DNA from 2 places in the Stenotrophomonas sp. LARHCG68 genome. Region 2 is predicted to be linked to the other one. Evidence: predicted binding sites of a transcription regulator. Region 2 holds the regulator's gene; the other holds the start of a gene.
What was found. Region 2 encodes FliA, which starts transcription of late flagellar genes. Its sites were predicted from a motif close to TAAAGTTTNNCNNNCNNNGGCCGATAA; they were not measured.
Positions count from the first base shown of each region.

Region 1: a site for FliA is predicted at 12,576-12,602, ahead of ACIPR8_RS08455 (GGDEF domain-containing protein). Genes of this name have one in related genera too.

Region 1 is NZ_JBIXJV010000002.1:212,226-226,335, reverse strand. It holds gene ACIPR8_RS08505 (NAD(P)/FAD-dependent oxidoreductase) at 1-74, opposite strand, end outside; gene ACIPR8_RS08500 (lipocalin family protein) at 91-585, opposite strand; gene ACIPR8_RS08495 (hypothetical protein) at 775-1,023, shown strand; gene ACIPR8_RS08490 (DUF3772 domain-containing protein) at 1,124-3,556, shown strand; gene ACIPR8_RS08485 (phosphoglycerol transferase I) at 3,745-5,853, opposite strand; gene ACIPR8_RS08480 (hypothetical protein) at 6,158-6,877, shown strand; gene ACIPR8_RS08475 (ABC1 kinase family protein) at 6,882-8,534, opposite strand; gene ACIPR8_RS08470 (DUF808 domain-containing protein) at 8,716-9,627, shown strand; gene ACIPR8_RS08465 (hypothetical protein) at 9,688-10,347, opposite strand; gene ACIPR8_RS08460 (RNA polymerase sigma factor) at 10,359-10,889, opposite strand; gene ACIPR8_RS08455 (GGDEF domain-containing protein) at 10,980-12,506, opposite strand; gene ACIPR8_RS08450 (NAD-dependent dehydratase) at 12,629-13,261, shown strand; gene ACIPR8_RS08445 (SDR family NAD(P)-dependent oxidoreductase) at 13,420-14,110, opposite strand, start outside.
Region 2 is NZ_JBIXJV010000006.1:208,074-222,183, reverse strand. It holds gene ACIPR8_RS17530 (methyl-accepting chemotaxis protein) at 1-469, opposite strand, end outside; gene ACIPR8_RS17525 (chemotaxis protein CheA) at 892-2,853, opposite strand; gene ACIPR8_RS17520 (response regulator) at 2,890-3,255, opposite strand; gene ACIPR8_RS17515 (STAS domain-containing protein) at 3,252-3,560, opposite strand; gene ACIPR8_RS17510 (chemotaxis protein CheW) at 3,764-4,906, opposite strand; gene ACIPR8_RS17505 (ParA family protein) at 4,903-5,691, opposite strand; gene motD (flagellar motor protein MotD) at 5,691-6,635, opposite strand; gene ACIPR8_RS17495 (flagellar motor protein) at 6,639-7,379, opposite strand; gene ACIPR8_RS17490 (chemotaxis protein CheA) at 7,588-9,435, opposite strand; gene ACIPR8_RS17485 (protein phosphatase CheZ) at 9,439-10,059, opposite strand; gene cheY (chemotaxis response regulator CheY) at 10,059-10,451, opposite strand; gene ACIPR8_RS17475 (RNA polymerase sigma factor FliA) at 10,465-11,211, opposite strand; gene ACIPR8_RS17470 (MinD/ParA family protein) at 11,208-12,092, opposite strand; gene flhF (flagellar biosynthesis protein FlhF) at 12,079-13,869, opposite strand; gene flhA (flagellar biosynthesis protein FlhA) at 14,021-14,110, opposite strand, start outside.

The DNA.
Region 1 (14,110 bases), on a different contig from region 2:
CGCTCCAGCCGCGGGAACGCCTGCATCAGGCCATTGCGGATCGCCCAGAACGGATAGCCGCTTTTCAGGTCCATGGCTGCCGGTGCCGGTTCATGCCGTGCGGTGCCCGGTGTGCGGGGTGTGGATCAGTTCGTCCACGTCGAAGCCGTTCTGGCGGGCGTAGGCGATGTAATGGCGGCGGGTGGTCTCGTCCATCTCCGGCTGGCGTGCCAGCAGCCACAGCGAGTGCCGGTCGGGGCTGCCGACCAGCGCGGTGGAATAGCTGCGGTCCAGCTGGATCACCCAGTAGTCGCCCACGCCCCAGGGTGCCGCGCGTGCGTCGTGGGTGGGGAAGCTCACTTCCAGCCTGCTGTTGTTGCCATCCACCGGCCACGCCTGGCCGATCGCTTCCTCCAGCTCGCCATGGTGCAGGCAGCGGTTCTGCACGCGCAGGCTGCCGTCGTCGTTGAGCGAGTAGAAGGCGCTGACGTCGGTGGCATCCCGGGGTTCGTGCTGCAGCGGCAACCGGTCGATTTCGTACCACGTGCCCAGGTAGCGCTGGAGCTCCAGCGACGACACGGTGGGCAGGGGCGGAAGCTTGCGCATGGTGCAACGGCGGTCGGGCCTCGGGAGTCCAGCTATAGGCCAGCAGCGGTGAAGGGGTTGTGGCCGGCATACCCCTTTTCGGCAAGCTTGGCGTGCCGTGCGCAGCGGCCATGCCGGTGCGTGGCGCCGTTAACCCGGGCTTGAACCTGGCGGGCTTAGGCTGGTGCCATCCGTCAGCGGGAGAAATCCATGTACGCAGTGATACTGCTCAAGGGCCAGAACCGTTTCGCGCGCGAGCGCTGGGAATCGCTGCCGGCGCGGGTGGAGTACGAAGGGCACGGCTTCTCGCTGCGCGCCGGGCCGCACCAACCCCCGTCCGATGGACCGGAATTCGACCCGGTGGCGGTGTACGCGCCGGACGAGTTGACCGAGGAGGAATTCCAGGAGATCTACGCGCTCAACGCGCCGCATATCGCCGAGCTGCGCGCGATGTATTGAGGCGTGCCGGCGCGAAGCAGCGGATGGTTCGCATGATCTGGACGTGGCCTGTTCTATAGTCGCGCCATGCGCGGTGGTCCGCGCGTTCCGGTGCGTGCCCTTGTTCCTGTCCTGCCTGTTGCAGCCGTTGCGTGCGGCCCTGCTTGCCACTGTCCTGATCGGCGCCGGCGTACCGGCCGGCATTGCCTGGGCCGCGCCCGATGCGGGCAGCGCCGCCACGCTGACGCCGCAGGCCCGCATCGAGAAGGCCTCGCGTGCGCTGGATGCGGTCAAGCGTGCGGTCAATGACGCCGATGCACAGGAAACGCTTAAGACCCTCGTCGACCAGGCCAGCCAGGCCCAGCGTGACGCCGAGGCCAGCGTGCAGGCGCTGCAGCCGGACCTGGAGGCGCTGGACGCGCGCATCGCGCTGCTCGGGCCGGTGCCCGAAGGCGGCGAGGACCAGGACATCGCCCGCCAGCGCAAGGCGCTGGACAAGCAGCGCAGCGACCTCAACAGCGACATCGCGCGTGGCAAGCTGCTGGCCGAGGACGCACGCCAGCAGAGCGAATCGATCGAGAAGATGCGCGCCCAGCTGCTGGGCGAGCAGTTGGGCCGCAAGGTGGCATCGCCGTTGTCGCCGACGCTGTGGCGCGAGTTCGCCCAGCACCTGCCCGATGACCTGTCGCGGCTGCAGTCGCTGGGCCAGCAGGCGCGCGACGGCCTGTCCAGGGCAACCGCGAAACACGGGTGGACCGCGCCGCTGGCCGGTGCGGTGATGGCCCTGTTGATGGTGTTCCCGCTGCGCTTGTGGCTGCGCCACCTGGGGCGGCGCTACGCCGCATCCGAGCGTGCGCCGGCAGGGCGGGTGCGTCGCACCGGTCTGGCGGTGTGGCTGCTGCTGGTCGGCACGCTGCTGCCGGGGCTGGCGGCCAAGCTGCTGGTCGCCAGCCTGGATGCGATCTCGGCGATCGCGCCACGGCTGGTGTCGGTGGCCGATACCTTCGTGGTGGCCACCTTCATCGCTGCCTTCATCGCTGCGCTGGCCGCGTGCCTGCTGGTGCCGACCCGACCATCTTGGCGGTTGCTGGACATCGATGACCTGGCGGCGGTGCGCCTGCGCCGCTTCGCCTGGGGCGCGGCCTGGCTGACCTGGTTGACCATGCTGATGCGCGCGGTCAGCCGCGCGGCACTGACCTCGAACGTGGGCACGATCACCCTGGATGGGCTGATCGCGCTGACCTACGTCGGCCTGATCATGAGCATGCTGGCCACGCTTGCCGCCCTGCACCGGCGCCGGTCGGCCGAGGCCGCGCAGGCCGAGCAGGAGGCCGAGGCGGCGGGCAAGCCGTACGCCACGCGCGGGTCGCGCAGCGGCTGGCTGGTGGTGGCGCGGCTGGGTGGCCACCTGGCCGTGTTCGGCGCGTTGATCGCCACCTTGCTGGGTTACCTGAACTTCGCCATGTTCACCGCGCAGCAGATGGTGTGGGTGACCGTGGTGGTGCTGGCCACGCAGTTGCTGATGAAGTTCGCCGATGACTTCGCGCTGTGGCTGCTGGCGCCGGAGAGCGCCATCGGGCGCACGCTGCGGCTGTCCACCGGCCTGCCGCCGGGACGGCTGGAGCAGGGCGGGGTGCTGGTTTCGGCGACGCTGCGGGTGGTGCTGGTGATCGTCGGCATCACCGCCGTGGTGGCGCCGTTCGGCAATGTCAGCGTGCTGTACGACTGGGTGCAGGCGCTGGCCGGCGGGGTCCGGATCGGCGGCAGCGTGCTGCGGCCGTCGTCGGTGTTCTGGGCGATCGTGGTGCTGTTGTGCGGGCTGGCGCTGATGCGCGTGGTGCAGCGCTGGCTGACCGAGACCTACCTGCCCAAGACCGACCTGGACACCGGCGCGCGCAACTCGATCAGCACCGTGGCCCATTACACCGGCATCGTGCTGGCGGCCTTGTGGGCACTGGCGACGCTGGGCATCGGCTTCGAGAAGCTGGCGCTGCTGGCCAGCGCCCTGTCGGTGGGCATCGGCTTCGGCCTGCAGGCGATCACCCAGAACTTCGTGTCCGGCCTGATCCTGTTGGCCGAGCGGCCGGTCAAGATCGGCGACTGGGTGAAGATCGGCGACCAGGAGGGCGACATCCGCCGCATCTCGGTGCGTTCGACCGAGATCCAGGTAGGCGACAAGTCCACGCTGATCGTGCCGAACTCCGAACTGATCACCAAGACCATCCGCAACATGACCATGGCCAATGCGCTGGGGCGGATCCAGATCCAGTTCTCGGTGCCGCTGGGTACCGACGTGGGCAAGCTGCGCGGCCTGATGCTGGACATCTACGCGGCCAATGAAACCGTGCTGAGCGAGCCGGCGCCGTCGGTGTTCATCGATTCGATCAACGGCGGGCTGGTCGCGATCAACAGCTTCGCCTATGTGCCGTCGGCGCGGAGCGTGTACGGCACGCGCAGTGCGCTGCTGTTCGAGCTATTGGAGCAGTGTGCGGCGAACGGCATTGCATTGGTCACGCCGACCGATATCCACCTGGTCCGCGACCCCCAGCCGTAGGCGCGGCCTCGGCCGCACCCCATCGCCGAACGGCTTGCCCCTCCCCAACCCTCCCCTTGCCTGCGGCAAAGGGAGGGGGCGACACCGTCATGCGCATCGGGGTCGGCAGGCGCGGCCTTGGCCGCGAAGCCACCGGATCGTCTCAAACCCCGCCCCGCGGCGCAGCGCCCGGGTTGCTTCCCGCGCCCTCAGGAGCGCGGGAACCCCGCCGGCGCCGGCAACAACGCATACCCTTCCACCGCCAATGATTCGGCATGGCTGAGCCAGGCGCGGATCTCCAGGTCGTCGATGTCATGGTCCACGCCCACCGGCATGGTGATGCGTCCCTGGCTGTCCGGTTGCACCCATTGCTGGGCCAGCACCACCTTGCGGCTGGAGGACACCGCTTCCACCCAGAACGCACGCGTGGGCCGCTGCGCGGCGTACAGCTCCAGCACGTACTGGCCCGGCTTGGCGTGGCTGGGCTGGCGGCTGATCATGCGCGACTGGCGCACGCTCGGGCGTGGCCCGGTGAACGGCTGCAGCGGTGCATCGATGGCGATGCCACGGCGCAGCTGCGCGTCGCGGAACATGCGCATGCCCTGGTCGGCATCGACCAGCAGCGCACACCACTGGCCGTCGGCCGAGCCGTCCTCGAAGGCGGTGCAGCGGTCCACGTAGGCCAGGCGATGCGTGGGGTCGGCCTCCTCGAACTTGCGCGAGGTGTTCTCCAGGTACATCGATGCCAGCTGCCAGTCCTTGTCGTACTCCAGCAGCACCGGCGGCTGCACCTGCTGCACGCCGACCAGTACCTTCTCGTCCTCCAGGCGCAGCATGCGCGGCTGGTCGCCACCCAGCCACAACGAGCGCGCGAACGCACGGTACGGCGCGTAGCTGCTGCCGGCGTCGCCGCGCAGGGCCGCGACGCTGGCGCTGTCCGGGCGTGGCGAGGCCAGCAGCGAGCGGCCGAAGCCGATCGCCGAGATCGCCGGGTCGATCAGCTGCAGCGCGGTGGCGCCGGAATCCAGCGTGGTGCCCGCGGTGGCGGTGACCTGGCGCGGCGTGATGTCCTTGCCCAGGAACACCAGCAGGTTCTCGCGGCGCTGCTGTTCGAGCACGTGGCTCAGATCATTGGGCATGGCCAGATGGTCGGAGGCCAGCACCACCAGCGTGTTGTCGCCGAACTCGCTGCTGCGGATGCGCTCGACCAGGCGCGAGATCAGCCGGTCGCTGCACTTGAGTGCATTGAGCAGGCCGATGTTGCCCAGCGCGCTGCGGTAGCGCGTGCCCTTGCAGGCGACCGGCAGGTGCCCGGCCGGGTGATGGGTGTCCATGGTCAGGGTGGTCAGCATGAACGGCTGGCCGCCGCGCGAGAGTTCCAGGAAGCGGTCGAACGCGCGGTCCAGCAGCACGTCGTCATGCACGCCCCAGTTGGAGAAGTGCTTGCGCGCGATGTCCTGCTGCTCGAACCAGGCCAGGTCACGCACGTCGTCGAAGCCGTGCGTGCGCAGGAAGTCCGCCTTGGCCGCGAACTGGCCGTTGGCCCCGCCCATGTAGTGGTTGCCGTAGCCCTGCTGCTTCAGGTAATCGCCCAGGCAGAACGCCTCGGGCAGGAAGCTGCCCATCCGGCCCATGCTGTTCTCGTCGCCCTGCGCGGTGGTCAATGGCACGCCGCACATCGAGGACACCAGCCCGGCGATGGTCCAGCCGCCGCCATCGGCCGAGGCGATGTCACGGAAGTCCAGGCCCTGGCTGGCCAGGCGCTGGATGTTGGGCATCAACCCGGGGAAGACGCGCTCGTCCAGGTAGGTCCGTTCCAGGCTTTCGCCGTAGATCCACACGATGTTCGGGCGACGCGCCAGCGGCGCCGAGGGCATCACGTACTCGGGCACCACGGCGCTGTAGTCCACCGGTTTCATCTGCTGCTGCAGGCGGCGCAGGTCGCTGTACAGCGGGCTGGCCAGCACGCAGGCCACCAGCAGCGCGGCGAAGCCGGCGAACACCGGCATGCCGAAGCGCGGCAGGCGCAGGCGGCGCACGCGCAGCAGCAGCAACGGCGAGAACGAGATGATCACCAGGCACGCGAAGCCGAGGATGTAGGCGCTGAAATCGCCGACGCCGGCACCATCCATGTCGCTGCGCAGGTGGTAGAGCGTGGCCGAGTTGATGCCATCGCCACTGAGCTGGTCGATCAGCCACCAGCCACTGAAGGCCAACAGCAACGCGGTGAGCAGGCTGGCCTTGGTCCGGGCCAGGGTGGAGGACAACAGCAGCAGGACGACAAGCGCCGCCAGATACAGCCCGATGATCCAATGCATGCGGTCACGTGGGTAGCGGAGGGAAAGCCTGCGGTGAGCGCAGGCCCGCACCATCGCTGCATTGCAGGCGTATGACGATGCGGGGAATCGATGTTGCCTACAGGAACCTGACTGAAATGTTTCGGTCAAAAATGGGCAATTCGCCTATTCATGATCCAGCCATGACGTGCTAGGCATCATTTTGTGCATCGCAAGGTGAAGTGGCGCCGCAGGCCATCACCGATCTCCGGGGAACAGCAGCTCTTACGGTCGCCATCGATGGCGGCCAGCAACAGGAGCCGGCCCCCGCCTCAAGGGGAAACCAATGGAATTGCAACGCATGCCGGCCTTGTTCGCCGGCCTGGAAGAGTTGTCCGTGCCTGGCTGGGATGCCGCCGCGTTGCAGCAGGCCACCCAGGCCTACCCGCGCCCGCGCGCGATCGTGTGTGTCTCGCCGCGTTGGCAGACGCGCGGGGTCTGCATCAGCATCGCGCCCGAGCAGGACAGCCTGCACGCGATGGAATCGGTATCCACGCGGGTGGCGCGCCGCGTCGCCGGCCTGCTCGACATGCCGAGTGCACGCCTGGACAGCAGTCATCCGCTGGATCCGGAAGTCGTGCAGCTGGTGCAGGCGTTATACCCGCAGGCGGATATCCCGGTGGTGCAGATCAGCCTGGATTCGGAGCTGTCGGCGCTGGAACATGCCGCGTTGGCGGCGTGGCTGCGGCCACTGCGCGAGCAGGGCGTCCTGATCGCCGGCATCGGCACCATCTGCCCGGATGCTGACGATGCCACGCGCCAACAGGTGTCGTGCTTCCGTGACCAGGTGGGCCAGTTGATCGACGAGGGCGACATCGTGCGCCTGGCCGAATGCCGGCTGCCCGCGCCCGGCGGCGAGCGGCACATGCACCTGGCGCCGAGTGCGCTGCCGTTGCTGTATGCGCTGGCCGTGCGCGAGGCCGGCGACAGCGTCGAATTCTTCAATGGCAAGTGCGCGGGCATGCCTGCGACGCCCTCGGTCGTGCTGCATCCCAAGGCTGCCTGAGCCTTCAGCGGTGGCCGCGTTCCTCGCGTTCGCGTGAGCGCGTGCGGCGATCGAACAACAATGCACTGACGATCAGGCCCATGCCGATCGCCACGCCCAGCAGGAACAGCAGGATCGCGAACGCCGGGTAACCGAACAGCGTGAAGCGCGTGGGCACCTGCATCAGCAAGGCCGAGGAGAGCAGCAGTGCGGCGGTGATCAGCCCGGCGGCGATGCGGTTGGCGACCTTCTGGATGTTTTCCATCAGGCGCGACTCCTCCAGCCCGGTGACCTTCATCTGCAGGCGGTTCTCGGCGACCAGGCTGAGGATGTCGGACATGCGCCGCGGGCCGTCGCGCAGCAGGTGCTGCAGCTCCATCGCCTCACTGGCCAGGTTGGCGCGCGAAAGCGACTTGCGGAACCGCGCGCGCATCACGTGCTGGAGCTGTTTTTCCACCACCTTGCGCGTATCCATCTCCGGTGCCAGTACCCGGCACACGCCTTCCAGGTTGAGCAGCGCCTTGCCGAGCAGGCTCAGTTCCGGCGGCGTGCGCAGGTTGCTGGCGGTGGCGATGCGCACGATCTCCAGCACCACCTGGCCCTCGGAGACGGTGCCGTTGGCGGCGTAGCGGGCAATCATCTGCCCGGTCTCGCGCAGGTGGCGTTCCTCGTTGTAGTCCTCCAGCCGGGTGCTGATGGCGATGATCTCGTCGGTCACTTCCTCGCCGCGGCCATCGACGGCGGCGAACAGCAGCTTGAGCAGGCGTTCGCGCAGGCGCGGCGGTACGTGCGCGACCATGCCCAGGTCGAAGATGGCCAGTTGCCCGTCCGGGGTGACGCGCAGGTTGCCCGGGTGCGGGTCGGCGTGGATCTCGCCATGCACGAAGATCTGGTCCAGGTAGCCGCGCACCAGCGCCGCGGCCAACGGCAGCATCGGCTGTTCGGTACGGCGAACCGGCGGGATCGCGTCCACGCGCACGCCGGGCACCAGTTCCATGGTCAGCACGCGCCGGCTGCACAGGTCCCAGATCGGCTGCGGCACCCACAACTCCGGATAGGGCGCCAGGTGCTGGCCGAACCGCGCCAGGCTGGCCGCCTCGGCCTCGTAGTCCAGTTCCATGCGCAGGGTCTTGGCGAACTCCTCCAGCCAATCGGAGAAGCGCACCTTGCGGCCAACCCGGGTGAGGTGGTCGGCGGCGCTGGCGAAACTGCGCAGCACGCCGATGTCCGAGCGCAGCTGCGCGGCGATGTCCGGCTTCTGCACCTTGATCGCCACTTCCCGGCCATCGCGCAACTGCGCGCGGTGGACCTGGGCGATGGAGGCGCAGCCCAGCGGTTCGGGGTCGAACCAGTTGAACAGCTTGCTGATCGACGCGCCGAGGTCTTCCTCGACGATGGCGCGGATCTGCTCGACCGGGATCGGCGCGACCTTCTCCTGCATGCGCTCCAGCGCGGCCACGTACTCGGCGGGGATCATGTCCGGGCGGGTGGACAACACCTGGCCGAGCTTGACGAAGGTGGCGCCCAGCGCCTCCAGGTCGGCGACGAACTGGGTCGGGTCACCGGCGGCCGGCGCGCGCGCCAGGCGCGGCAGCTCGCCGTCGAGCGAGATGCCTGAGAACACGCCGGAGTTGCGATAGCGCAGCAGCAGGCGAACGATCTGCTGGCGGCGGCTCATGCCGCCAACGGTGGCCGGGCTGTCACTGGTGGTGGGCTGCTCGTTCAAACGCAGGGGTCCACAGGGGCAGGGACCCCCAGTGTGGCCGCGGAAGGGTGGGCGAAGGGTGAATGCGGCCCCCTCGCGTTGCGGCGCACCGATGAGTGAGAATCGGCAGCTCTTCCCCCTTCGGAACCTCCCCATGGCTGGAGCCAGCCTGTTCGCCCTGCTCGACGACATCGCCACCCTGCTTGATGACGTTTCCATCCTGACCAAGGTCGCGGCCAAGAAGACCGCCGGCGTGCTGGGCGACGACCTGGCCCTCAATGCCCAGCAGGTGACCGGGGTCAGCGCCAACCGCGAGTTGCCGGTGGTGTGGGCGGTGGCCAAGGGCTCGCTGCTCAACAAGGCGATCCTGGTGCCGGCGGCGCTGGCGATCAGCGCCTGGCTGCCGTGGGCGATCACCCCGCTGATGATGCTCGGCGGTGCCTTCCTCTGCTACGAGGGCGTGGAAAAACTCGCGCACAAGTTCCTGCATTCCAAGGACGAGGACGACGCCCACAAGGCCGAGCTGACCCGCGCGCTGGCCGATGACAGGACCGACGTGGTGGCCTGGGAGAAGAACAAGATCAAGGGTGCGGTGCGCACCGACTTCATCCTCTCGGCGGAGATCATCGTGCTGTCGTTGGGCGTGGTGTCCAGCGCGCCGTTCGGCCAGCAGGTGGCCACGCTGATCGCCGTGGCACTGGGCATGACGGTGTTCGTCTACGGCCTGGTGGCGGGCATCGTGAAGCTCGATGACATCGGCGCGTGGATGCTGGACAAGGGCAGGGCGATGGCCGCGCTCGGGCGCGGCATCCTGCATGCCACGCCGTGGCTGATGCGCGGGCTGTCGATCGCCGGTACGGCGGCGATGTTCCTGGTCGGCGGCGGCATCCTGGTGCATTCGATCCCGGCGCTGCACCACTTCGTGGTCGGGCTGGCCCCGTCCCACCTGGAGTGGCTGGCCAACGCGCTGGGCAGCGTAGTGGTGGGCGTGGGCATCGGTGCGGTGGTGCTGGCGGTGGTGACGTTGGTGCAGAAGCTGCGCGGCGGCTCCGCGCCGGCGCACTGAGGTGCCGGCATGCAGCGCGGCCCGGGCCGCGCTGCATGCGATGACGCCCCGTGGCATGGATCACGGCGGGGTGGAGAGCTCACGCAGGTGCTGTTGCGCGCGTGCCAGTGAGTGACCCGAGAGGCTCTGCAGCAGGCGCTGCAGGCCATGCGTTGGTGGCAGCCGACGCAGCGCCCAGCGCGCCAGCGCGGCGCTGGCGAGCATCGCCACGATGCCGAAGCCCAGCGTGGCAACGAACCATTGCGGCGCCAGCCGGTACAGGTCCAGGTGCAGCCACTGCACGCACAGCCATTGCGTGGCCAGCAGCCACAGGCAGAACCACGGCAGTCCCAGCGCCAGTTCGGTGGCTGCGGTGAAGCGTTGCAGCCGTGCCAGCTGCTGCATCCGCTGGAGGACCGGCGCATCGAGCATGTCGATGCGCAGCGCCAGCAGGGCGCGGGTGATGGACACCCAGATCGCGGCGATGCCATACACGTGGAAGGCCAGGCCGGTGAGCAGCAGGTGCGGGACGTCGCGATGCGCGATCCAGAACCCCGCCGCCAGCATCGTCACTACGATCCACGCCAGCAGCCAACCCAGCTGCAGCGCGCTGAAGCCGCGCAGGCGGCGGCGTACCTGCTGCTGGCGCGGTTGCCGCCAGGCCTCCAGCGCGGTGGCTTCCAGCGCGTCGATGCGTCGTGCCTGGTCGGCCCAGGCGGCCTTGAGCTGTTCCAGTTCCATCGGGGGCCTCGTCAGTCTTGGGAAGGGGACAGGTGCCGGCGCAGCTGCTGGCGCAGGCGGTGCAGGCGGGTGGCGGCATTGCCGGCGCTGATGCCGAGCACCTGGCCGATCTCCTGGTGGCTGCAGTCATCCAGGTGCAGCAGCAACAGGGCGCGGTCCAGTGGCGGCAGGGCGTGGATCACGGCATGCAGTTGCGCGCGCTGGGCAGCCTGCTCGGCGGTGTCCTCCACGGCCAGGCCCGATTCCATCGGGTCGGGGACGAGCGTGCCGTGGTGGCGCTGCCGCAGCTGCCGGCTGCGCTGCTGGGAGATGGCCACGTTCAGGGCCACCCGGTACAGCCAGGTGCCGAACCGGGCCTTGTCCGGGTCGAACGAGGCGAAGCCGCGCCAGGCCTGGATGCTGATGTCCTGGACCAGGTCGCGGCGGTCCTCCGCTGTCTGGCTCCAGGCGCGGGCCACCTTGAGCACGATGCCCTGGTGCTGCTGCAGCAGGTCGGCGAAGTGGTGCTGCAGCGTGGCGTTGGCGGTCACGGGGATGTCCATGCAAGGGTGATTCGCACCAGCGCAGGGAATATCACAGCGGCGGGGAGGAGGCGGTCGCGGTCGGCCGGGGCCGGCCGCACGGCAGGCGGCTCAGTCGGCGTTGCGGATCTGGTCGCGGCCGGCCTGCTTGGCGGCGTAGAGCGCGCGGTCGGCGCGCTGCAGCAGCAACTCGGTCGGCTCGCCGGGGCGGCGTTGCGCCGTGCCGGCGCTGAAGCGTACGTGCACCCGCTGGTCGTCCTGCAGGAAGGGGCGCTGGGCCAGTGCTTCCTGCAGGCGGCGCAACTGGGTCTGTGCCTGCGCCTGCGGCATGGCCGGCAGCACCAGCACGAACTCGTCGCCGCCGAGGCGGGCGACGTGGCCGTGGCTGCCCAGTCGCGCCTGCGCGGTGGCGACCAGGTGGCGCAGCGCACGGTCGCCGCCGGCGTGGCCGAAGGCGGCGTTGGTCTGGCTGAAGTGGTCCAGGTCCAGGAGCGCGATGCTGAGCGTGGAACCGTCGTCGGGCAGGCTGGAAAGCAGGGCATCGAGCCCGCGCCGGTTCAGGGCGCCGGTCAGCGGGTCGGTGCGCAGCTGGTTGCCGGCTTCGGCCAGTTCGGTTTCCAGCTGGCGCACGCGCTGCTCGGCGGCCTGTGCTTCGGCGCGCGCGTTGGCCAGGTGGTCACGCGCCCGCGCGGCCTGCGCCTGCACGCGTGCGGTGTCCTGCAGCACGTCCTGCAGCAGGCTGGTCAGGTCGGCGATGCTGCGGCTCTGGCGCACGGCGATGGCATAGCTGGCGATGCGGTCGTGGTACTCGCCGGTTTCGGTGGCCATGCCGTCGACCTGGTCGATGAAATCGACCATCAGTTCCTTCATCGCCTGCTTGGATTCGTCGATGCCCTGGCGCAGCAACCCCTGCCGGTAGATCACTTCGCGCAGGTCATTGCGGGTCTGTTCCAGCGCATCGCCGTCCAGCGGACCGGACAGCAGCTGGCGCACGCTGCGGATCTGGCCGTGCAGCCAGCTGTCGGCGTCGAGCAGCTCGGTGATGTTCTCCAGCAGCAGGTCGAACAGGCTCAGCAGCAGGTCGCGTTGCTCCTGCAGGCCCTCGCTGCGCACGCCGACCTGGTGGCACAACTCGCGCAGGTGCTGGGCCACCGGCTGCAGGGCCTGGCCGCTGCGCCAGGCCCGCAGTTCCTCGCCCATCCGCCGTGCCTGCTGCTCCAGCTCGGGCGAATGCTGCATCAGGCTCGCCAGCACCGCATCGAGCGTGTTGGCCAGCAGGTCGCGCAGCTGCGCGGCCTCGCCATTGCCGACGGGCTGCTCCTGCTCGATGGTGCGGATGTACTTGTCGATCAGCTGCCGCATCAGGCGGCCATAACGCTCCCAGTCCCGCTCGGCATGCGCGCTGTGCAGGCGCTGGCCCATGTCGCCCAGTTCACCCGGCAGGCTGCACATGCCCTGGGCAAAGGCACCGAGCAGCGGCTCGGGGCTGTCGGCGCCGACGAACAGGCGCTGCAGCAGGGCCATGCCGGGGTTGTCCAGCGTCGCCGGTTCCGGCCGCGGCGCAGGACTGGTCCGACGCGACAGGATGCGTCCCAGCCCGAGGCTGCCTGGTGCGGAGGAATCGGAGCTGTCGGCCATGGCGCGCGGGTTCGGGTGGGGGTGCGGGGGCGCGCAGGCGCCCCCGGGCGGGGTGGTATCCAAGCCTCATTATCGGCAAGGTGGTGGGGGGCTTGAATCGCAGTCGATCACAGGAGCGGGATATGCGGGTGTTGTTGGCGGGGGCGACCGGGTTGGTCGGGGCGCAGGTGCTGCGGCGCCTGCTGGCCGATGCGCGTTGCAGCGCGGTGGTGGCGCCGACCCGGCGGCCATTGCCGGTGGTCGATGCTCGCCTGCACAACCCGGTGCACGATTTCGCCGCCTTGCCGCTGGACGCGCCGTGGTGGCAGGTGGATGCGGCGATCTGCGCGCTGGGGTCGACCTTGAAGCAGGCCGGTTCGCGCGAGGCGTTTCGCCAGGTCGACCATGGCTACCCGCTGCTGATCGCCCGCACGGTACGGGCGCGGGGCTGCGCGGTGTTCGCGCTGAACTCGGCGATGGGAGCCGATGCCGGTTCGAGGTTCTTCTACAACCGGGTCAAGGGCGAACTGGAACGCGACCTGCGCGCGCTGGGGTTCGATGCGTTGACCTTGGTCAGGCCAGGGTTGATCGGCGGTGAGCGGCTGGAGAAACGTGCCGGTGAACACGCCGCCCTGGTGGTATTGAGCGCGCTGGGGCCGGTGCTGCCCAAGGCCTGGCGGATCAATCCGGCCGAACGGATCGCCGGGGCGTTGGTGGAGGCGGTATTGGCACCCACGCTGGGCGAACGGGTGGTGGGCTCGGCGGCGTTGGCGTGAGTTCTGGAGGGCGGGGGGACGTTGTTTCTGACGCAGGCTCGCGGTCGAAGCCGTTCCTACGCCCCCTCCCTTTGCCGCAGGCAAGGGGAGGGCAGGGGAGGGGTGCTCTCGTGCAGGAACCCTGATCGGCTTCGTGACCGAGGCCGTTCCTGCGAGGGTCACGCAGGCAGCGACTGGCCGCCATCCACGGCCAGCACCTGTCCGGTGATCCAGCGCGCCGCCGGCGAACACAGGAACAACGCTGCCTGCGCCACGTCCTCGACATCGCCGAAGCCGCCGAACGGGATCCTGTCGCGGATCCGTGCGTACAACGCCGGTTCCTCGCTGCGGCGACGCTCCCACAGGCCGCCGGGGAATTCGATCGAGCCCGGCGCCAGGGCATTGACCCGGATGCGCTCGTGCGCCAGCTCGGTGGCCAACGCGGTGGTGTAGTAGTTCAGCGCGGCCTTGGCCGTGGAGTACGCCGCCGCGCGTGGGGTCGGCACCGAGGCGTTGATCGAGCTGATGTTGAGGATGGCCGGCATCGCGCTGCGGCGCAGGTGGGGCAGCACGCAGCGGTTGGTGCGCACGGCCGCCATCAGGTCGATGTCGAAGCCGGCCTGCCAACTGGCATCGTCATTGCCGTTGCCATAGCCGGAGGCGTTGTTGACGACGATGTCGACGCCGCCAAGCGCCGTGGCCGCGGCGTCCACCCACTGCGCGATCTGCGCCGGATCGGCGAGGTCACAGGACTGCGCATGGACCGCCTGCGCACCGGTGGCCTCCAGCAGCACGGCGGCCTGCTGCAGTACCTGTGCATTGCGTGCGCACAGACTGATGCGCGCGCCGGCGCGGGCGAAGGCGTCGGCG
Region 2 (14,110 bases):
GCGAGTCGGAGCTGGAGATGGCCGAGGCGGTGGCGAAGTCATCGGCGGCGATGGCCGCGGCGATGCGTTCATGCGCCTGGAAGTACGCGGCCCGGTAGTCCTTGAGCTGGTCGTACATCGCCTTTTCCTCGGCGGTGTAGTCGGTGTCGATGTCGTCGTAGGCCTTTTCCTCGGCCTCGATCACCGTGCGCGTATCGGCCATGCGCTTGTCGTAATCGGCCAGCTGCTCGGGGTTGCCCTGGTAGGCCAGCTGCGCCTGCTCGAACGTGCGGAACTCACCGAGCTGCGCGCGCATCTCGCCCAGATGCTGCACGGCGGGCATCCAGTTCTCGTTGACCTGGCGGATCTGCTGCTGGGCGACATCCATGCGCCACACCGAGAACAGGCCCAACAGCAGGGTCAGCAGACCGGTGGTGCAGAACGCCAGCAACAGCTTCCGCGTGATCGACAGGTTCTGGAACCATTTCATTGCAGATGCCTCCGTTTGGCATTGCGTGCTACGCGCAGGCCCTTCGCGCCTGCGCAGGTAACGGGGAAGTAGGCGGGCGGCGAAGCGCCCGTGTGGTGCTGGCACCACGATGTGCTGCGGTATCGGCACTGCCGTGGGGTTCTTGACAGCCGCTGGCGAACGCTTGCTGACGGTGTTCAGGTGAATGCGTTGGGGAATGACACCGGCCGCATCGGGCCGTCGACCGTCGCAGGGCGGAGTGCGCGATGGCATCGGGTGCGGTCGCGGTGGTCGCCTGTGGAGAGGGGGTGGAAAGGGGCAGGGACGCCATTCCCGCCTGCGCGATGGCAGGCGGGGAAGGCGCCGGGTGCCGTCATGGACGGCCGGTCAGCGGCCGGTCGGCATCCCGCCAACCGGTGCGCGATGTGGGCGCGGGGCCGGGATCAGGCGGCCTGCGGGATCCGGAGCGAGCGCACCAGCCCACCGATGTCGACGATCAGCGCGACGCGGCCATCGCCGAGGATGGTGGCGCCGGAAACCCCGCCGATGCGGCGGTAGTTGTTCTCGATGTTCTTGACCACCACCTGCTGCTGGCCGAGCAGTTCATCCACTTCCAGCGCGATCTTCTGGCCATCGCCTTCGACCACCACCACCAGCGGGTCGGCATGGCGGTCATCGCGGTAGCCGTAATACTGGCCCAGCGACAGGATCGGCAGGTACTCGCCGCGCACCCGCAGCACGCGGCCTTCGCCAGCCATGGTGCGGATGTCGTCGGCCTGTGGCTGCAGTGCCTCGAGCACGTAGGCCAACGGCAGGATCAGGGTTTCGCCGGCCACCGAGACGGTCATGCCATCGAGGATGGCCAGGGTCAGCGGCAGCCGGATCAGCACGCGGGTGCCGTGGCCGGTGCGGCTTTCCAGCTGTACTTCGCCGCCCAGCGCCTGGATGTTGCGGCGGACCACGTCCATGCCCACGCCCCGCCCGGACAGGTCGGTGACCGCGTCGGCGGTGGAGAAGCCCGGCTGGAAGATCAGGTCCCAGACCTGCGCGTCGGTCGGATTGTCCGGCACGCTGAGTCCGCGCTCGAGCGCCTTGGCCAGGATCTTGTCGCGGTTCAGCCCGCGGCCATCGTCGCTGACCTCGATGACGATATGGCCGCCCTGGTGCGACGCGGCCAGGGTGATGGTGCCGGTCTCGTCCTTGCCGGCATCGCGGCGGACGTCGGGCATCTCCAGGCCGTGGTCGATCGAGTTGCGGACCAGGTGGACCAGTGGGTCGGCGATCTTCTCGATCAGGCCCTTGTCCAGCTCGGTGCCTTCGCCGACGGTGCGCAGGCGCACCTGCTTGCCAAGGCGGCTGGACAGGTCGCGGACCAGGCGCGGGAAACGCCGGAACACCGCATCCACCGGCAGCATGCGCACGCCGATGACGGCTTCCTGCAGGTCGCGGGTGTTGCGCTCGAGCAGGTCCAGGCCGGCGAACAGGCGTTCGGCGTGGACCGGGTCCAACCCGCCGGAGACCTGCTTGAGCATGGCCTGGGTGATGACCAGTTCGCCGACCAGGTTGATCAGTGCATCGACCTTGTCGACGCTGACGCGGATGGAGGTCTCCGCCTCATGCGTGCCGCTGGCCGCGGCGGGCTTGCCGGCGTCCACGGCGGGGGGAGTAGCGGCCGCTGCGGGCGCCTCGGTGGCCAGGCTGGGCGGCGCGGCCGGACGGATGTCCAGCTCGCAGTCGTCCACGACCCAGGCAAAGGTGTCTTCGATGCGGCTGCGCGGCACCTTGCCAACCAGGCCCAGGTCCCAGGCCAGGTAGGCTTCCAGCGGATCAAGCTGCTCGAATGCCGGCAGGCGCTGCATGCGCGGTTCGACGTGCAGCGAGCCCAGCGTCTCCAGCTCGCGGATGATGCGCAGCGGGTCGTTGCCGCTCATGAACAGCGACGGCGCCGGCACGAAGCCGATCTGCCAGGCGTCAGGGGTTTCTTCCTGCTTCGCGGCTGCGACGGCGACCGGCGCCGTTCCGGCCAGTACCGCCTGCAGCCGATCGGTCACCGCCTTGACCGCGGCCGGGTCGGCGGCCTGGCCGTGCTCGACCTCGCGCAGCAGTGCACGCAGCACGTCCACCGAGGCCAGCATCGCATCGACCGCATTGCCTTCCAGCGCGCGCTTGCCGGCACGCAGCTCGTCGAGCAGCGTTTCCAGCACGTGGGTGAGGCCGGCGATGGCATCGAAGCCAAAGGTGCCGGCGCCGCCCTTGATCGAATGGGCGGCGCGGAACACCGAGTTGATGACCTCCGGGTCGCGTTGGCCGTCTTCCAGCGCCAGCAGCCCGGCTTCCATCGCATCCAGCCCTTCGCGGCTTTCCTCGAAGAAGGTGGCGTGGAAACGTTGCAGGTCCATGCTCATTGGCGCGGTATCCGTGAGGGGTGCAGGCGGGGCGTATCAGCCCAGGACTTTCTGGACGGTGGCGACCAGCTGTTCGGGATTGAACGGCTTGACCAGCCAGCCGGTGGCGCCGGCGGCCTTGCCTTCGGACTTCTTGTCCGCGGCCGATTCGGTGGTGAGCATCAGCAGCGGGGTGAACTTGTAGTCCGGCAGCTGGCGCAGCTCGCGGATCAGCGCGATGCCGTCCATGTTCGGCATGTTCACGTCGGTGACCACCGCGTTGAAGCGCTGACCCTTGGCACGGCCGAGGGCGACGGCGCCGTCTTCGGCTTCTTCCACCGAAAAACCGGCCGAGGTGAGGGCGAAAGAGACCATCTGGCGCATCGACGCCGAGTCGTCCACCACCAGGATTCGTGCGCTCATGCAGCGTTCTCCACAGATTTCGTTGTGTCAGGGGTTGCTTCCAGACCGAAGGTCCGGAGGACACCGAGCAGGCGCGCGGCGTCACGGAAGGTGTCGGTAGCGTTGTCGAACACGGTGCCGTGCCCGGCTTGCTGGCGGGCCACGACGAAGGCGCACAGCACCTGCATGGCCGCGGTGTGCACGCGGGCCACCTCGCTGGCGTCGACACGCAGTTCACCGCCCTGGCCGAGATGCGCGGCCAGTTGCTGTTTCAGCTCGCTGGTGGATTCGATTCCGAGATCCTGCGACAGCGCCACAGTGCTCATCGTTGCTCCGGGACAAACGTTACTGGGAGGGGTAGCGGCATTGCACCGGGGTTCTTTAGGGCAGGTGACCTGGTGCGGTGCGGAATGTGATGGATTGCGCGGTTTGCCCGGCAGGAGCGCCTTCCGGCGCGAAATCGATGCATCCGGGGCTTGCATGCACTCTCGGTAGGGGCGTGGTTCCTGCTTGGCGCCGGAAGGCGCGCCTACTGGAGCAGGCGGGTGGCATCGAGCAGGATCATCGGCTGGCTGCCGATGCGGGCAATGCCCTTGAACAGCTCGTTGGAGATCTGGCAGATGCGCGCGGTGTCCGGGGGTTCGATCTGCGAGTCGGTCAGGTTGGCCACGTCCTCCACGGCGGAGACGCGCAGGCCCAGTGTTTCGCCGTTCTCCTCCAGCACCACGATGCGGGTCTGCGCGGAGTCTTCGGTGACCGGGACGTCAAGGTGCCGGCACAGGTCCAGTACCGGGACCACCTGGCCGCGCAGGTTCATGATGCCCAGCATCGACGGCGCGGCACCGCGCAGCGCCAGCAAGGGTACCGGCAGGACCACTTCCTGCACCTTCAACAGCTCCAGCGCATAGGCCTGCGCACCGCAACGCAGGCGCAGCCAGCGCGAGGTGCGCTCGCTGGCGCGGCGTTGCTGCGGTGGCCGTGCGGCTTGCGCCTGCAGTTCCTGCCACGTGTTCGGTACGGCGGCGGGTGCGGCAGGGGCGGGCGCAGGGGCCGGTCGCGCGGTGCGGGCCGGCGGTGGCGGTGCGGGGGCCACGCCTGCGGCCACGTCGAAGGCGGCCTGCAGGCCGGGGCTGTCGGCATGGGCAAGCCGGGCGCTTTCGGCCGCGTCGGTTTCGTAGATGACCTCGTCCGGCAGGTCGTCCCAGGTGGGCTCCGGCGCCGGCGCAGTGGCGACCGGCTCAGCAGGCACGTCGGCCCAGGTGGGTTCAGCCATGGCGCTCGCGGGTGAAGCCGCGGCGGCGGCCAGTGCGGCCTCGAACGCGGCTTCCAGTTCGGCGCTGTCGCCGGGAACGGTGGATACAGCGGCGATCGGGGCCTCTACGGGCACGGCATTGGCCCGTGCCTGGACGTCGGCCAGCGCGGCCTCGAAGGCGGCTTCCAGTTCGGCGCTGTCACCGGGAACGGTGGACGCAGCGGCGACGGGGGCGTCTACGGGCACGGCATTGGCCTGTGCCTGGACCTCGGCCAGCGCGGCTTCGAAGGCGGCTTCCAGCTCGGCGCTGTCACCCGGTATTTCGACCGGCGCGGCCGGCGCAGTGGGGGTCACCGCCGTCGGCATGCCGCCGCCGAGCAGTTCGTCCAGGTAGTCGTCCAGTGCGCCGACGGTACTCATGCCGCCTCCTGCGCTGGCCGCACGCGTGCCTCTTCGGCCAACAGCCAGTCCAGCGCGCGGCGATAGGCGGCATGGCCGCGGCCGGGGTAGTCGTCGCCCTGGATCGGCTGGACCAGGCCGGCGACCTGGCTGATGCGGGTATCCAGCGGAATGGCATCTTCCCAGACGCGCTCGCCGTGACGGTCCTGCATCGCGCGCACCGACTCGTTGCCGGCGCGGGTGCGGCGGTCGAACAGGGTCGGCAGCACCGAGATGGGCAACGGCCGCTTGCGTGAGCGCTCGACCATTTCGCCGGTGCGGACCATGCCGTCCAGGCCGTGCAGCGCCAGCGGCTCGGCCTGGGTGGGGATGACCAGGCGGTCGGCCGCGGCCAGCGCGTTGATCATCAGCAGGCCCAGCGTGGGCGCGCAGTCGAGCAGGATGTAGTCATGGCGGTCGCCGTGGCGGGCCAAGGCCTGCTGCAGCGCCAGGCCGAGGCCGGGCTGGTTGGCGCTGCGGCGTTCCAGCGTGGCCAATGACGCCTGCGCGCACAGGTAGTCCAGGCTCGGGATGTCGCTGGCGCGCGCCAGCGCGGCGATGTCGTGCGGCGGCGTGGCGAACAGTTCCTGTACGCCCTGCGGCACCGGTTCGATTGGCACGCCGAAGGCGCGGGTGAGGGAAGAATGCGGATCCAGGTCGATCAGCAGCACCTTGTGCCCGCGCGCGGCCAGGCCGCGCCCCAGTGACAGGGTGGTGGTGGTCTTGCCGACGCCACCTTTCTGGTTGGCAATGGCCCAGATACGCATCAGTGAACTCCTTCGATGACAGCGGGCACCGAGGCGGCGGCAGCGGGGGAGCTGTCGCCACGGGGGGCGTCGGTGCCGTTGGTGCCGGCGGTGGTGGTACCCGCGCCGGGCAGGTCAGCCGCTGCGGCCGAGTCGGCCAGGATGATGACCATCACCCGCCGGTTGCGGTTGCGGCCTTCCGGCAGGTCGTTGCTTTCGCGCGGACGGAACTGGCCATAGCCCACCATCGCCAGCCGTGCCGGCTGCACGCCATGGTCGGCGAACAGGTGCACGACGCTGGCCGCGCGACCGGCGGACAGCTCCCAGTTGGACGGGAACTGCGTGGTGGCGATCGGTACGTTGTCGGTGTGGCCTTCCACGCGCACGCCGTTGGGGGCATCGAGCAGCACGTCGGCCAGCTTGCCCAGGGTGTCGCGGGCGCCGGCATCGAGCGAGGCCGAACCGGTGGCGAACAGGATGTCGCTGTTGATCTCCACTTCCAGCCACAGCTCGGTGCGGCGCACCGTGATCACGCCCTGCTTGACCAGCGGCGCCAGCGCGGAGCTGAGCCGGTCGGCGATCTGGTTCAACTGGCGCTCGGCGCGCTGCAGCTGTTCCTGGTTGCGCGTGGAGACCGGCATGCGCATGTGCGATGCCATCGACGGCAGCTGGGTGGGGTCGGCCATGGCGCCGCCGGTCATGCTCGGCGAGCGGATCACCGACGGGGTGTCGTGGCCGCCGCCCTGGATCTGCATGTTGCCCACCTGCACCTGGCTGATGGTGCGCGGTGCGCCGCCGAAAGCGGTGGACAGGGAGTCGGCCATCACCCGGTACTTGCCCTCGTTGAGCGAGGAGATGGCGTACATCACCACGAAGAAGGCGAGCAGCAGCGTCATCAGGTCGGCATAGGGGATGGCCCATGCCTCATGGTTGGCGTGCTCTTCGTGGTGCTTGCGACGTGCCATGGCTCAGTTCACGAACCCGGCCAGGCTGTTTTCGATGTTGCGCGGGTTCTCGCCCTGGGCGATGGCGATCAGGCCCTCGATGACCATCTCGCGCTCGCGCGTGCTGGAGGCGATCACGCTCTTGAGCTTGGCCGAGACCGGCAGGAACAGCAGGTTGGCCGAGGCGATGCCGTAGATGGTGGCGGTGAACGCGGCGGCGATGCCATGGCCGAGCTTGCTCGGGTCGGCCAGGTTCTTCATCACCGCGATCAGGCCCAGCACGGCACCGATGATGCCCAGCGTCGGGGCGTAGATGCCCATGCCTTCGAACACCTTGGTCGCCGCCAGGTCCTGTTGTTCCTGGCTGCCGAGCTCGATTTCCATCATGTGGCGGATGGTGTCCGGCTCCACGCCGTCGACCACCAACTGCAGGCCCTTGCGGATGAACGGGTCGTCCTGCTGCTCCACCTGCGGCTCCAGGCCCAGCAGGCCCTGGCGGCGGGCGATGTTGCTCCAGTCCACGATCTGCTGGACCAGCGCGCGGCGGTCACTGGCCGGCGGGCGGATCACCCAGCGCACGATCCTGAAGGCGTGCTTGAACACCGCCGGCGAGGTATGCAGCAGGATCGCGGCGATGGTGCCGACGATCACGATCACGAACGCGGCCGGCGACCACAGCGACGACAGGCCCGCACCCTTGAGGATGCTGCCGCCCACCAGCGAAGCGAGGGCGAGGAAGAGTCCAATGATGCTGAGTCGGTCCATGGTGTTGGATATCGGCCTTGTGAAGACAGTCTTGAATCGGGGTGTTGCGTTCGCTCCCTTCCGGCGTGCGGGGGAGCTACCTGCTTCAGCCCTTCTCCCGCGCGCGGGGAAGGCTTTGCTTTAGTCCCTCTCCCGCCTGCGGGGGAGGCTTTTGCTTTAGCCCCTCTCCCGCAGGCGGGAGAGGGGAGTGCAGCGTTGGCGGCAGCTGTCAGTCCTGCCCACCGCGCAACCCATCCACGTCCAGGATCAGCGCCATGCGGCCGTCGCCGATCAGGGTGGCGCCGGCGTAGCCACGCAGGCCGCGCAGGGCGCGCGGCAGGGGCTTGATCACCACTTCCTCGCGGCCGCGGACCTGGTCCACGACCAGGCCGAAGCGGGCTTCGCCGACCTGCAGCACCACGATGGTCAGCAGCGGCGACAGGGTCGGCGTCACGCCCAGCCACTGGCGCAGGTCCACCAGCGCCAGCGTGTGGGTCTTGCGGTCCAGCACCGCGCGGCCGTCGAACCAGCCCAGCGAGGTGGCCGGGGCGTGCAGCACTTCCATCACGCGGGCCAGCGGCAGCGCATAGACGTCCTCACCGGCCTGGACCAGCAGGGTCGGCAGGATCGCCAGGGTCAGCGGCACGCGGATCAGGAAGCGGCTGCCACGGCCCAGTTCGGACTGGATCTGGATCTGGCCGCTGAGCTCGCGGATGCGCGACTGCACCACGTCCATGCCGACGCCGCGGCCGGAGATGTCGGTGACCTGCTGCTTGGTGGAGAAGCCGGGCAGGAACACCAGGTGCAGGCATTCCTCGCTGGTCAGGCGGGCGGCGGCCTCCGGGTCGATCAAGCCCTTCTCGCGGGCCTTGGCGCGCAGGCGTTCGGGGTCGATGCCGGCGCCGTCGTCCTGCACCTCGATGCTGACGTAGTCGCCTTCCTGCTGGGCGGACAGCCGCACCCGGCCCATCCGCGGCTTGCCCTGCGCCTCGCGCAGGTCGGGCATCTCCACGCCGTGGTCGATGGCGTTGCGGACCAGGTGCACCAGCGGGTCGGCCAGGGCTTCGACCAAGTTGCGGTCCAGCTCGGTGTCGGCGCCGATCAGTTCCAGGTCCACTTCCTTCTGCAGCGAGCGCGCGACGTCGCGCGCCACCTTCGGGAAGCGCGAGAACACCTTGCCGACCGGCTGCATGCGGGTGCGCATCACCGCCGACTGCAGCCGCGCGGTGGCGATGTCCAGGGTGGAGACGGCGCGGTCGAGTTCCTCGTCCTTGAGCCGGCTGCGCAGGGTCTTCAGGCGGTTGCGTGAGAGCACCAGTTCGCCGATCAGGTTGACGATGGCATCCAGGCGCTTGGTGTCCACGCGCACGGTGTGCTCGGGCTCGCTGGCCTTGGCCGGTGCGGCCGCCGGCTTGGCCGCCGCGGTGGGGCGTGCGGCCGGGGCAGGCGCCGGGCGGGGCGCTGCCGGTGCCACTGCCACTGCCGGAGCGGCGGACGTGCCGGGCGCGGCACTGCCGTGCAGCGTGTCGAGCAATGCCTCGAACTCGTCTTCGGTGATCAGGTCATCGGCGGGTTTGGCGGCCACCGCCGACGGCGCGCTCTTGCCGTGCAGGCTGTCGAGCAGGGCCTCGAACTCGTCCTCGGTGATCAGGTCACCGGCCGGCGCGACCGGTGCCGCGACCGGTGCCGGTACCGGCGCGGTACCGACGTCGAACTGCGCGATCAATGCCGCCGGCGCGTGGCCCGGCTCGGTGCCGGAGGACACCGCGTCGAGCATGGACTGCAGCCAGTCCAGCGACTGCTGGGCGGCATCGAAGTGATGGGCCAGCAGTTGCGCCTTGCCCGAGCGGGCCATGCCCAGGGTTTCCTCGGCGGCATGGCACAGCTCCACCATCGGCGTGATCGACAGGAAGCCGGCGCCGCCCTTGAGCGTGTGGAAGCCGCGGAACACCGCGTTGAGCTGGTCGGTGTCTTCCGGTGCCTGCTCCAGCGTCACCAGCTGCTCGCCCAGGCGATCGAGGATCTCCTGGGCTTCGATGATGAAATCGGCGGCGATGTCGTCGGCGAAGGCACTCATGGCTTACAGCCCCAGGTCCGACAGCAGGTCGTCGGCGTCATGCTGGCTGACCGCATGGCGGTCCAGGCCATTGACCGCCGGACCGGCCAGGCCGGCGTTGCGCACGTCTTCCTCGGCCGGGGGCAGGCCCAGTGCACCAAAGCCCTCGTGCACGCGGCGGACGATGCCCACCACGCGGCGGATGATCTGACCGGTCAGGTCCTGGTAGCTCTGGGTCAGCGCCACTTCGGTGAGGTTGTGGCGGATGCGGTCCAGCAGCTGGTCCTGGTCGGCGTTGAGGCCTTCGGCGCGCAGCCGTTCGGTCAGCTCGCGGCATTCCTCTGCCAGGTCCAGGGTGCGGTGGGTGGCCTTCTCGGTCATCTCCACCACGTGGTCCAGGCGCGCGCAGGCATCGTCCAGCTCGCCGGCTTCGCTGGGCACGCTGGGCAGCTCGCCCAGTGCTTGGCCCAGCTCGCGGGCCAACCGGCCCAGCCCGGCCACCATCGGCTGCGCGCGCAGCGCGGCCAGGGCGTCGATTTCCTGGCGCCAACGGGTTTCATCACCGTTTTCCAGCGCGGCCAGCGCATCCTGCAGGCGCTGGATCAGGGCCGACTTGTCGCTCAGCGTCTCGACAGGCAGGTCCATCAGGCGCTCGCCGTCAGTCGTTCGAAGATCTTGCCCAGCTTCTCTTCCAGGGTCTGCGCGGTGAACGGCTTGATGATGTAGCCGTTCACGCCGGCCTGGGCGGCTTCGATGATCTGCTCGCGCTTGGCTTCGGCGGTGACCATCAGCACCGGCAGGGTCTTGAGCTTGGCATCGGCGCGGATGGCCTTGAGCAGCTCGATGCCGGTCATCACCGGCATGTTCCAGTCGGTGACCACGAAATCGAACGGCTGGCTCTGCAGCATGGCCAGCGCGGCATGCCCGTCCTCGGCTTCAGCGGTGTTGGTGAAGCCCAGGTCGCCGAGCAGGTTCTTGACGATACGACGCATGGTCGAGAAATCGTCGACGATCAGGATGCGCATGTTCTTGTTCAAAAGGAATTCCTCTTCATGGTTCCTCGAAGCCGGCGTCGGCCGACTCGAAAATCTTCAGCCGACCACGCAGGCGCAGCGTGGCCTGGCCATGGATCTGGCAGACGCGCGACTCGCTGACACCGAGCACCGCGCCGATCTCTTTCAGGTTCAGTTCCTGCTCGTAGTAGAGCGAGAGCACCAGCTGTTCGCGCTCGGGCAGCTGGCTGATGGCCCTGCCCAGCTCGGCGCCGAACTGGCTGCGCTCGAGCATCTGCTGCGGGGTGGGGCCGCCGGTGGCCGGGGTGTCCAGCTCGCCCTGGTCCTCGATGCGCGACTCCAGGCTCAGCACCTGGCCGCGCGAGGCATCCTCGACCAGCCGCATGTACTCGGGCAGCGGCATTTCCATCGCCTCGGCCACCTCGGTGGCGCTGGCGGCACGGCCGCTGGCCTGCTCGAGGCGACGGATGGTGGCCGCGGCATCGCGGGCGCGACGGTGCACGGAGCGCGGCACCCAGTCGCCACGCCGGATCTCGTCGATCATCGAGCCTCGGATGCGGATCGAGGCATAGGTCTCGAACGAGGCGCCCTGTTCGGCGTCATAGCTGCGCGAGGCCTCGATCAGGCCCATCATGCCGGCCTGGATCAGGTCGTCGACCTCCACGCTGGCGGGCAGGCGCGCGGCCAGGTGGTGGGCGATGCGGCGCACCAGGTCGGCGTGCTGGGCAATGCACTCGTTGGCCGCATTGCGCTGGACTTCACGGTAATGGGCCGTTGCGTTCATGCGCTCACCTTCTGCTGGATGATGCGTTCCAGGAAGAACTCGACGCCGCCGCGCGGGGTGGTGGGGGCCTGCCAGCGCGCGGTGCGGCGGGCGATCTCCTGGATGGCCAGGGCGGCCGGTGCCGACGGGTACAGCTTCACCACCGGCTGCTGGCGCTGCACCGACACGCGCAGCCAGTCGTCCTGCGGCACGCAGCCCAGGTAGTTGAGCGAGACGTCGATCAGGAACTTCTCGCAGACGCGCACCAGCTTCTCGTACAGGGCGCGGCCTTCGTTGGGATCACGGGCCATGTTGGCCACGACCTGGATGCGGTCCACGCCGCGCTCGCGCGAGAGCACCTTGATCAGCGCGTAGGCGTCGGTGATGGAGGCCGGCTCGTCGCAGACCACCACCACGGTGTCCTGCGCGGCCTGGCAGAAGGTCAGCACGCTGTCGGTGATGCCGGCGGCGGTGTCGATGATCATCACGTCCAGGTCGCGTTCCAGCTCGGAGAACGCGTTGACCAGGCCCACGTGCTCGGCCGGCGCCAGTTCGGCCATGTGGCGGCGGCCGGACGCGGCCGGCACCACCAGCACCCCGTTCGGGCCCTCGATGATCACTTCCTCCAGCGTGCAGCGCCCGGCGACCAGGTCGGCCAGGGTGTGCTTGGGCTGAAGGCCCAGCACCACGTCGATGTTGGCCAGGCCCAGGTCGGCGTCCAGCAGCAGGGTGCGCTTGCCCATGCCGGCCAGTGCCACGGCCAGGTTGGCCGAGACATTGGTCTTGCCGACGCCGCCCTTGCCGCCGGTCACGGCGATGGTGCGCACCGGTCCTGCGGGCTCGCGCCGGGTGGCCGCGAGCGGGAAGGTGTGGGTCAGCTTGGCGTACTCACGCGACTGCATTGTTGAACTCCGGGTTGCAGGGCATATCGGCCGCGCGGCGCAAATCTTCAAGGCGAAGTACGAGATTGGCCGCCGAGGCCCGGTGCAGGTCCTCCGGCACGTCCTGGCCGTCGGTGACCCAGGTCACCGGCAGGCAGTGGTCCACGGCGATGGACAGGGCCGAGCCGAAGCGGCCGGTCTCGTCCAGCTTGGTCAGCACCACGCCCTGCGGGTTGGCGGCGCTGAAGCGGCGCACCACCTCATCCATGTCCTGGAAGGAGGTGTTGGCCGGCAGCACCAGCAGGGTGCGGATCTGGCCGGCGGCGCGCAGCCACTGCAGCTGGGCGGTGAGGGCGCGGTCGCGCTGGCCCAGCCCGGCGGTGTCGATCAGCACCAGCTTGTAGTCGGCCAGCTTCTGCAGCAGCTGGTTCAGGTCGGTGCCGCTGTTGGCCTCGTGCACGGCGATGCCGAGCTGGCGGCCGAAGCCATACAGCTGCTCGCGCGCGCCGATGCGCTGGGTGTCGGTGGTGACCAGCGCCACGTCACGCGGGGCATGGGCCTCGGCGAAGCGCGAGGCCAGCTTGGCGATGGTGGTGGTCTTGCCGGCGCCGGTCGGGCCAACCAGGGCGATCACGCCACCCGTCTCGATCGGGTCGACCGGGGCGATCGGCAGCTTGCGCGAGATCAGGCCCAGCATCAGCCCGCGGGCACGGCTGGGGTCGGTGTCGGCCGGGATCTGCAGGACCACATCGCGGGCCAGGCCGGCGTCGAAGCCGTACTCGTCCATCAGGTCCAGCGCATTGGCGCGCACCGCGCTGCCGCGCAGGCGCTCGTCGGTGAAGCGGTGCATCTCGCGCTCGATCATCTGGCGCATGCCGGCCATTTCCTGGCGCAGCTGGATGAGTTGTTCGTCGTCGCGGCGGGAGGCCACCACGCTCAGCGCCGCGGCGGTCTCCGGGGTGACCGGGATGGCGACCGGTGCCGCCGGCGCTGCAGTCACGGCCGGTACGGCCGGCGCAACGGGCACGACAGCTTCGGTCGTGGCCGCGGCAACCGGTGCGGTTACGGCGACCACCGGGGCAGCAGCCACGGGCGCTGCGGCCGGCAGTTCGGCCACTGCCGGTACCGGGGTCGGCTCCGGCTGCGGCGGATCGATCTGGAACTGGGCGCGCTGCACCGGCGGCACCGCGTCGACCGTCGCGGCCTGGGACGGCTCCTGACTGGCTGCCGGGACCTTGGCGGCGACGCTGCCGGCAGGACGGAAAGCCGGCACCACCGGCGGTTCGTCAGCCAGCAGGGTGGCGAAGTGCTGCGTCGCCACGGCCGCCGGTGCGATCGAGGCGAATGCGGCGGGCATGGCCGCCGCCGGGACGATGGCGGCGGGGATGACCGGGGCTTCGGCGGCCGGCTGCTTGAGCAACGAAGCGAAGCGGCTGCCCGGCGCCAGTTCCACGCTGGTGTCGATCGAGCGGCCAGTGGCACCCACGGCCGAGCGGGCCAGGGCGGCGACCGCGGACGTGGTGACGGCGACCGGTTCCGGCTCCGGGGTACGGCGACGGGTGACCGCGGCCATGATCGCTTCAGCGGCACTGCGCGGCTTGCTCGGGGCCGGCGGGGCCGGGCGGCTGGCTTCCAGCGCCTGCTGCACCACGGCTTCGTCGTAATGGGCGGCCGCCACGATCTCGACACCTTCCTCGATGCGGCGGTTGGAAAGGATGACCGCGTCCGGCCCATGCTCCTTGCGCACCAGGTTCATGGCGGTGCGCATGTCGGCGGCGACGAAACGTTTGATCTTCATGTTCTGGTACCGGGAGTGGGGCTGCCGCGAAGGAGTGGCGTTGGCGATGTCGTGCATGGCGTTACGGGCTCCTTCGTGCGCGGGTGTTTCGGTCGGTTGGGTGTCTGTTTTCCGTCGCCGGCCCTTTCGGGGAGCCGGCTTCCGGGCGGCGTCAGCTGATCGTGCCGACCAGCTTCAGGCGCTTGTCCTCCGGCACCTCGCTGTAGGCCAGGACCGACAGCGAGGGAACGCTGTGGCGGAC